DNA from 2 places in the Streptomyces sp. NPDC047974 genome. Region 2 is predicted to be linked to the other one. Evidence: riboswitches for the same ligand, from Rfam matches in the RefSeq annotation. Region 2 holds a riboswitch; the other holds the start of a gene.

Region 1 (4,224 bases), on a different contig from region 2:
GAGCGCGGCTACGTCATGGACCTGCCCACGCTGTGGCGCTTCGCCGGCGACTGGTACACCGGACGCCTGGACGCGGGCTACGTCCGCCGTGACCCCGCCGCCGCGGCCTCCTACTTCGCCGAGGTCGGCCTGCACGGCTCCTTCTGGGGCCTGCCCGACTGAGAAGGGATCCCTCCCGCCCCGCGCTCAGCGCGGCCCCGTGCCCGGCCAAGCCCGCGGGTACGGCACACGGAGCGTCTCGGCCGCCACGGGAGCGTGGTCGGCGGCGGCGCGGAGGCGGCCGTCGCGCAGGACGACGGCACGGCTGCCGAGCATGGTGGTGACCAGTTCGGCGGCGAGGTCCTCGGGGGTCACGTCCAGGAGGCGGGCGGCGTCGGTCAGCCAGGCACGGGCGTGGAGGTACGGCTCGACCTCGTCGGCCGGAATCCCGTCGCGGATCATCAGGGCGAAGGCGAAGATCCGCCGTGCGCCGTACCAGACCGCTCCGGCCGGGTCGTCGACGAGCCGCTGGGCACGGCGCAGGGCGGCGGCGAACGCGGCTGCGGGGTCGGTGGGGATCGGGCCGTGGGAGGGGAGTATCAGGCGCGGATCGAGGTCGGCCATCCGCTTGAGCGAGGCCAGTGCGGTGTCGGCCGCGTCGGGGCCGTCGAGGGCGAGGTTGACCCAGCCGACGTCGTAGTCCGACAGTGCGTCACCGACCACGAGCAGCCTCTCCTCCGGCTGCCACAACGCCAGGTGGCCCGGCGTGTGGCCGGGGGTGCGGACGACTTCCCAGTCGGCATCGCCCAGCCGTAGGAGCCGGCCGTCCTCGAGCGGGACGTCCACGGTGTACGGGGCGACCGGCTGGTCCAGGTACTCGGCGGCGCAGCAGCCCGGGTCCCGGCGGGAGATCGGCTCGGCCTCCGGGGTGCCCGCGGCGATGGCGGCGCCCCCGGCTTGGAGGAGGGCGTTGCCCCCGACGTGGTCGGAGTGCCAGTGGGTGTTGACGACCAGGTCGATGGTCCCGGCGTTCGCCCGGGCCCAGGCGGCTGTCTCGTCGGCGTGGCCGACGAAGCCGCTGTCGACGAGGGCCGGTTGCCGTCCGGGCAGCAGGAGGGTGTTGGCGTCGGGGAAGGGCCGCTGCCACCACGTCAGCCACGACGGCAGGACGGGAGGGGCCGGTCGGGGGCTCACCGGGCGGTCCTGGCGACGCGGATCAGGGTCTGCCGGCCGTCGGCGACGAGCTTGCGGGAGCCGTCGGCCTGCACGCCGTAGACATCCAGCCGGCAGACGGTCAGGGGGCGTCCGGGCTTGAGGACGGTGCCGATGTGGGTGATCCGTGCACCGAGGTGGGACGTCGGGTCCTGCAGGACGAAGCTGTCCTGGACGCGCTTTCGCGCGGCGGGACTCGCCTGTTCCTGCCGCATGCGGTCTTCCACGTACGTCCTCTCCTTCGGGTGCGTGCTGCGGCGCGAACGGTGTGGCCGAGGAGCCGGGCGGTGGCTCGGGCGGGCGGGGGAGAGCCAGGGCCGCCACGTCGTGCTGGCGGGGTCAGGGGTGCGAGACGGCTTCGGTGAGGCGGTCGGCCGCGTCGACGGCGGCCTGCGCGAGCCGGACACCGGGGTTTCGGGTGAGGCGCTGGATCGGGCCGCTGATCGTGACGGCGGCGACGACACGCTGGGACGAGTCGCGGACCGGTGCCGAGACGGAGGCCATGCCGGGTTCGCGTTCTCCGATCGACTGGGCCCAGCCCCGGCGCCGTACGCCACTGAGGGCGGCGGCCGTGAAGCGGGCACCCTGCAGACCTTCGTAGAAGCGCTCGGGTTCCTCCCAGGCCAGCAGGATCTGGGCGGCGGAGCCGACCTTCATGGGAAGCGCGGACCCCACCGGCACGATGTCGCGCAGGCCGGCGGTCCGCTCGGCGGTGGCGACGCAGACGCGCATCTCGCCCTGGCGCCGGTAGAGCTGCGTGCTCTCGCCGGTGGTGTCCCGGAGGGAGGTGAGGACCGGGCCGGCGGCGGCCAGCAGGCAGTCCTCGCCCGCGGCGGCCGAGAGCTCGCCGAGCCGAGGGCCGAGGACGAAGCGGCCCTGCAGGTCCCTGCCGACCAGACGGTGGCGCTCGAGTGCGAGGGCGAGTCGGTGGGCCGTGGGCCGTGACAAGCCGGTGGAGGCGACCAGCCCGGCAAGAGTGGCCGGGCCCGACGCCAGTGCGTCGAGGATCACCGCTGCCTTGTCGAGGACGCCCACACCACTGGAAATGACCGAAATGCTCATGAAAGGGGGTACTCCAGTCTCGATCTGCGAGCCATGGCTCGCAGAGACCTCGCCCGGGGGAGAGAGGGCAGGAATGATCAGCGGGAAAGAGCCGAGGCGGTCGGCTGGAATGCCGCGACGATCACGAGACGGGTACGCGGAAAGCCCGGGCGGGACAGGGCCGGGGTGAAAGGCAGCACAGAGAGCACCGTGTCTCCTCATCTTTTCCCGCGCCACGTTGGCGCGGGCCGGAGTTGGCACTGATCCCGACGACGCGCGGCGATCATGGAACGCCGAGTCGACCGGGGAGTTGCCGGGGCTTCGTAGGGCCGGTCCCTCCACCCCTCTGGATGATTCGCGAGAAACCATACAAGACTTCGGGTGCTACCGGGCAACGGCGTCCCGCGCGGGAGGGCGCCGGATCAGGCAGGCCCCGGGAAGCGCAGTACTTGTCGTCCCAGGGTTGCCGGCCCACGCCGTCACCGAGTGTCCGGGCCTGCCCGGTGGCGCAGGCCCGGGGCATGCCGATCACCTGGGTCCGGCCGGGCGCCGGCCGGGAGCCGTCCGGTGCTCGCCCCCGCGCCTACTCGCGGGTCTGCTCCAGTCGTTGGAGGAACTCGGCGAACGACCTCGCCACCCGCCGCGGCACACGGTCCTCGTCGATGTACGCCACGGCGGGTTCGCCGTACGGTCCGCACTCGGAGTAGTCCAGCATCACCGTGTCGTGGCCGGCCGAAGGGGTGTCGCAGATCACCACTCCGATGTCCGGGTATCCCCATTCCTCGATCTGGTAGGCGCTTCCCCCTCCGGACCGGGCGTCGATCCCCCGGGCTCCGCCGATTCCACGGATGCCGCTGATCTCGAAGTGGTCTTCGGCCCACGACGTGCGGAACGGCGTCGGGTAGCAGCGGCGCCGCGGGGTGCCGCCGTTGCGGAGGAGGAGCGTCTCGACGTAGCTGTCCGGCAGCCGTACCCCCAGGTCCTCCTCGGCTCGACGGACCATCTCCTTGTCGAGCCGAGGGCCTGTGTAGTAGTCGCTGTCGTCGAACAGCTCCTCCGTCATCAGAATCCTCCGGTGTGGCCCGTCTCGGCGTGGATGTCCCGGTCGACGAGCTGCATGAGCCCGCTGTCCTGGTGATGATGCCAGGTCCAGCCTTCCGGGGTCCCCCGTAGCCCTGACGCCTTGTTGGCCAGCGCGAAGTCCTTCTTCCTGTCTCCCGTGAGCTGGATCCGGACGTCCGCGACCTGCGGGTGGCGCCAGGCGGAGAAGTCGGGGAATCCCTGCGTGTCGAACGGGACGCCGGTGACCGGGTGGACGCCGCCGGCGAGCTTGCCGTTCCTCACCTGCGGTATGCCGCCGTTCGCGCAGTTGCACGTCGACGGGTGTTGCGGCACGGCTCCGCCGCAGTTGTGGACGAGGACCGGGGTCCCACCCGTCAGCACGTAGTACGTGTGCAGGTCCGCGACCGTGACGTTGTGCACCCGCTGCCGCGGCGCCGTCCGCTCCTCCACCGCCACGACCGCGACGGACGCGCCCTTGTCGGTGCGCAGCCCCATCCCCGGACGCAGGTCCTCGGCGTCGAGCCAGCCGCGGAGCGACTCGATCCAGAACGGGTGGTTGTCGGTGGCGGTGACGGCGGCCGTCCGCTCGCCGGCGGGGCCGTCGGTGTCGACGGTGATCTTCACGAGGTGCTTCTCGCCTTCGCCGGAGATCAGGGCGGTGACGGGTTTGGCCTCCGTCGTGTTCGTCTCGGGGTCCGTGGCCAGAACCAGGTCGCCGGGTTCCAGCTCTTCGATCGGCTTGCCGGAGCCGTCCGCCATCACGACCTCGGTGCCGGGCGTGAAGCTGTTCTTGCACGGCGGAAGGCCCACCTTGGCGATCTTGTTCAGGCCCTTCGCCCCGAAGACGGCCTCCACGGCCCCGAAGGCCCCGCGGCCGATGGCCTTTCCGTAGTTGCCCTGGCTCCACTCGTTGCGGATCTCGCCGGTCGC
Region 2 (4,224 bases):
TAGTAGTGCGGACCGCCGGTGCCGGCCGGGTCGACGACCATGCTGTCGATCGAGACGGGCGCCGCCGCCTTCGCCCCGACCGAGAGCAGCGGGGCCGTGGTCGCCGGGTCCCCGGGGGAGGGCGCCACATCGGCGCCGGAGAGGTCGCAGCGCTTCAGCCGCGCCCCGCTCGGGCCCCGGTGCGTGCCGTCGTTGCCGCCCCAGAAGAGGCGGGCGTACGCCACCTCGGCGCCCTCGGGGAGCCGGACCCGGCCGGTGCTGGAGCCGTACGCGTCACCGGTGCCGGCGGTGTCGAGGCGCCGCATCACGAAGGCGTCGTCGTCGTCCGCGCCCTCGCCCCTCGTGGCGGTCGCGCAGCGGGCCGCCAGGTCGGCGGGGGTCTGCGGACAGCCCATGACGGTGTTGCCGATGGTGGTGAAGTCCCCGTACAGGGACTCCTGGTACCGCTCGCCGAAGGGCTCGACGACGTCGGCGGCGGCGGGCCCGGCCGTCGTCAGCGAGAGCGCGCCCGCGGCGAGGGAGCCCGCCGCGAGCACGCGGAGGAGCGGGCGCGATGATCTGAAGTACATAAAAGGGCAATGTAGGCAAAACACATCATCTGCGGATGTTACGCCACGCGGCGCTGCGCGTACTCCGCGATCTCGACCATCGGCGGGCGCTCCTCCGTGTCCACCGCGTACGTGCGCGGCTCGAAGCCGTGCTCGCCCCGCTCGAACTGGGTGAGCACGGGGCGTACGAGATGGCCCCGGGAGAGCCGCAGCTGCGCCGTGCGGTAGATCGCCGCCGCCATCCGGCCCAGCGCCTGCCCGTCCTGGTGCCGGTGCTTGCGGACCCCGACGTCCACCTGCGCGAGGGCGTCCAGGCCCACCGTGTGCAGCGCGTCGACGAGGAGGCCCAGCTCCACTCCGTAACCGACGGGGAAGGGGAGCCGTTCGAGCAGCGAGCGCCGGGCCGCGTACTCGCCGCCCAGCGGCTGCACGAAGCCGGCGAGGCGCGGCCAGTGCAGGTTGAGCAGCGGGCGCGCCACCAGTTCCGTCACGCGGCCGCCCTGACCAGGGGTGTCACCGAACGGGCGGTCGTACATGGCCTTGACGAGATCGACGTCCTGGTCGGTGAGGAGCGGGCCCACGATCCCCGTGACGAAGTCCGCCGAGAAGTCCCGCAGGTCCGCGTCGACGAAGCACACGACGTCCCCGCCGGTCACCATGAGTGAGCGCCACAGGACCTCGCCCTTGCCCGGGACCGCCGGTATGCGGGGCAGGATGTCGTCGCGGGCGACGACCCGCGCGCCGGCCGCCGCCGCGACCTCGGCGGTGCGGTCGGTGGAGCCCGAGTCGATCACCACCAGCTCGTCGACGAGCGGCACCGCCTCGGTCATCAGCTCGCGCCGGATCACGCTGACGATGTCCCCGACCGTCGCCTCCTCGTTCAGCGCGGGCAGCACCACGCTGACCGTCGTCCCCCGCTTGGCGGCGAGCACCCGCTCCAGGGGGCGGTCGGACACGGACCAGGACCGCCGGGTCAGCCAGCGCTCCACTTCTTCCAGCAACGTGATCTCCATCTCGCGGATCGGACGACCGTCTCCACCTTCGAAGCCTTCGGTTACAGTCTTGAACAACGCGGAGGCCCGATGCATGTCGGGGTCCCGCCCGCGTCTCACAATCGAATACCGCTCATCCAGAGGGGCAGAGGGATACGGCCCGTTGAAGCCCCGGCAACCCTCCAGTCGGTTTGTCTTGCACCAGCGAGGCCCCCGGCTAGGGAAGGTGCCAAATCCGTCTCATGGCGAAATGCGTCATGAGGAAGATGAGGAGAAAGGGCCTCCCCTCCATGGCTGTACAGACCTCCGCACCCGCTGCCGCCGCCGCTGACACCACCGGCACCACCGTCGATCTCGGTCCCGCGTCCGGGCTTTCCTGTCGCGAATGCGGCGAGATCTTCGCCCTCGGCCCGATCTTCGCCTGCGAGCTCTGCTTCGGCCCCCTCGAAGTCGCCTACGAACTGCCCCTCGGCGACCCGGAGGAGCTGCGGAAGCGGATCGAGGCCGGCCCCGCGAACATCTGGCGGTACGCGCCCCTGCTGCCCGTCCCGGCCGACGTCGCCGAGAAGCCGAACCTGAACCCCGGCTGGACCCCGCTCGTCAAGGCCGACAACCTCGCCCGCGAGCTCGGCGTCGCCCCCGGCAAGCTCTTCGTCAAGGACGACTCCGGCAACCCGACCCACTCCTTCAAGGACCGGGTCGTCGCCCAAGCCATCGAGGCCGCCCGCGCCTTCGGCTTCACCACCCTCTCCTGCTCCTCCACCGGCAACCTCGCCGGCGCCGTCGGTGCCGCCGCCGCCCGCGCCGGCTTCCGCTCCTGCGTCTTCATCCCGCACGACCTGGAGCAGGGCAAGGTCGTCATGGCCGGCGTGTACGGCGGTGACCTCGTCGCCATCGAGGGCAACTACGACGACGTCAACCGCTTCTGCTCGGAACTCATCGGCGACCCGCTCGGCGAGGGCTGGGGCTTCGTGAACGTCAACCTCCGCCCGTACTACGGCGAGGGCTCGAAGACGCTGGCGTACGAGATCTGCGAGCAGCTCGGCTGGGTCATCCCCGACCAGCTGGTCATCCCGATCGCCTCCGGCTCCCAGCTCACCAAGATCGACAAGGGGCTCCAGGAGCTCATCAAGCTGGGCCTCGTCGAGGACAAGCCGTACAAGATCTTCGGCGCCCAGGCCGAGGGCTGCTCCCCGGTGTCGGCGGCCTTCAAGGCCGGCCACGACGTCGTGCGGCCCCAGAAGCCCAACACCATCGCCAAGTCCCTGGCGATCGGCAACCCGGCCGACGGCCCGTACGTCCTCGACATCGCCCGCCGCACCGGCGGCGCGGTGGAGGACGTGAACGACGAGCAGGTCGTGGACGCGATCAAGCTGCTCGCCCGGACCGAGGGCATCTTCGCCGAGACGGCCGGCGGCGTGACCGTCGGCGTGGCGCGCAAGCTCGTCGGGGCCGGCGTCATCGACCCGAACCTCACCACCGTCGTCCTCAACACCGGTGACGGGCTCAAGACCCTGGACGCCGTTGCCGACAGTTCTCAGGCGACCGCCACCATCCGCCCGAGCCTGGACGCGTTCCGCGACGCGGGCCTGGCCCACTGACACCCGCCGACACCCGTACGGAGAGCATCGACATGGCCGTGAACGTCCGCATCCCCACCATCCTCCGCACCTACACCGGCGGCCAGGCCGAGGTCCCCGCCGAGGGGGGCACCCTCGCCGAGGTCATCGCCGACCTGGAGAAGAACCACACGGGCATCGCCGCCCGCGTCCTGGACGACCAGGGCAAGCTGCGCCGCTTCGTGAACGTCTACGTGAACGACGACGACGTCCGCTTCGAGCAGGGCCTGGAGACCGCCACGCCGGACGGCGCGGGCGTCTCGATCATCCCGGCCGTCGCCGGCGGCTGCTGATCCTTACCTGTTGGTAGCTTTCGCTACAGAATTGCCCCTTCCGCGCGAGAAAGCGGAGGGGGCAATTCTGCATGGTTGAGCGCGATAGAGTTGGGGAAGCCCCCTCCGCCGCTCATGCCAGGCGCATATGAGAGCGGCCGCGGACCTGACGAGAACGGGCCAAGAAGCGGCCGAAAAGCATAGGCACTCTGCCCCTTATGCCGCTTTCGCCCGGCCCGAGTTGCCCGGCAATTCATGGATTTCTCCCCGATTCCCCTTTCCGCGCCTTCCAGAATTCCCAGTGGATTGCCCTGTTGCAGAGGGCAGTTGGACAGATACATTCAGCCGCGGTCGACGCGTTCCGGCGCAGGTTCTGACCCGGGTCCGTGAAGTGCGGATCCGCGCAAGGGCCAGTAAGTAATAGGGGAGTTAGGCATGGCTCAGGGCACCGTCAAGTGGTTCAACGCGGAGAAGGGCTACGGCTTCATCGCGGTCGACGGTGGTGCGGATGTTTTCGTCCACTACAGCGCCATCCAGATGGATGGGTACCGCGCCCTCGAAGAGGGTCAGCGAGTCGAGTTCGAGATCTCGCAGGGTCAGAAGGGTCCGCAGGCGGACATGGTCAAGGTGACCGCCTGAGGCACGGAGCGATCGGCCACCGACGTCTCGTCGTCGAGGGGCCCACAGCCTGAGGGCTGTGGGCCCCTCGCGCGTTCCCGGACGCCTCGCGCGCGCGGATGGCGTGGAGGTGCCCGATCCACGAGAGTCGCTTGCACTCGCATGGGTCGAGTGC

The links. Region 2 has a riboswitch for S-adenosylmethionine ahead of thrC (threonine synthase). Riboswitches for the same ligand answer to the same signal wherever they lie in the genome.
Region 1: it holds a riboswitch for S-adenosylmethionine, as region 2 does, so the genes downstream of both, AB0E19_RS23560 (IclR family transcriptional regulator) here and thrC (threonine synthase) in region 2, are expected to answer to the same signal.

The regions. Positions count from the first base shown of each region.
Region 1 covers NZ_JBEZNU010000017.1:28,054-32,277, forward strand. Annotated here, with positions in the region: gene merB (organomercurial lyase) at 1-162, shown strand, start outside; gene AB0E19_RS23550 (MBL fold metallo-hydrolase) at 187-1,173, opposite strand; gene AB0E19_RS23555 (hypothetical protein) at 1,170-1,418, opposite strand; gene AB0E19_RS23560 (IclR family transcriptional regulator) at 1,531-2,253, opposite strand; SAM riboswitch class I at 2,448-2,589, opposite strand; gene AB0E19_RS23565 (SMI1/KNR4 family protein) at 2,816-3,295, opposite strand; gene AB0E19_RS23570 (SpvB/TcaC N-terminal domain-containing protein) at 3,295-4,224, opposite strand, start outside.
Region 2 covers NZ_JBEZNU010000014.1:87,085-91,308, reverse strand. Annotated here, with positions in the region: gene AB0E19_RS20960 (hypothetical protein) at 1-569, opposite strand, end outside; gene AB0E19_RS20955 (glucosyl-3-phosphoglycerate synthase) at 608-1,549, opposite strand; SAM riboswitch class I at 1,671-1,813, shown strand; gene thrC (threonine synthase) at 1,831-3,141, shown strand; gene AB0E19_RS20945 (MoaD/ThiS family protein) at 3,174-3,452, shown strand; gene AB0E19_RS20940 (cold-shock protein) at 3,867-4,070, shown strand.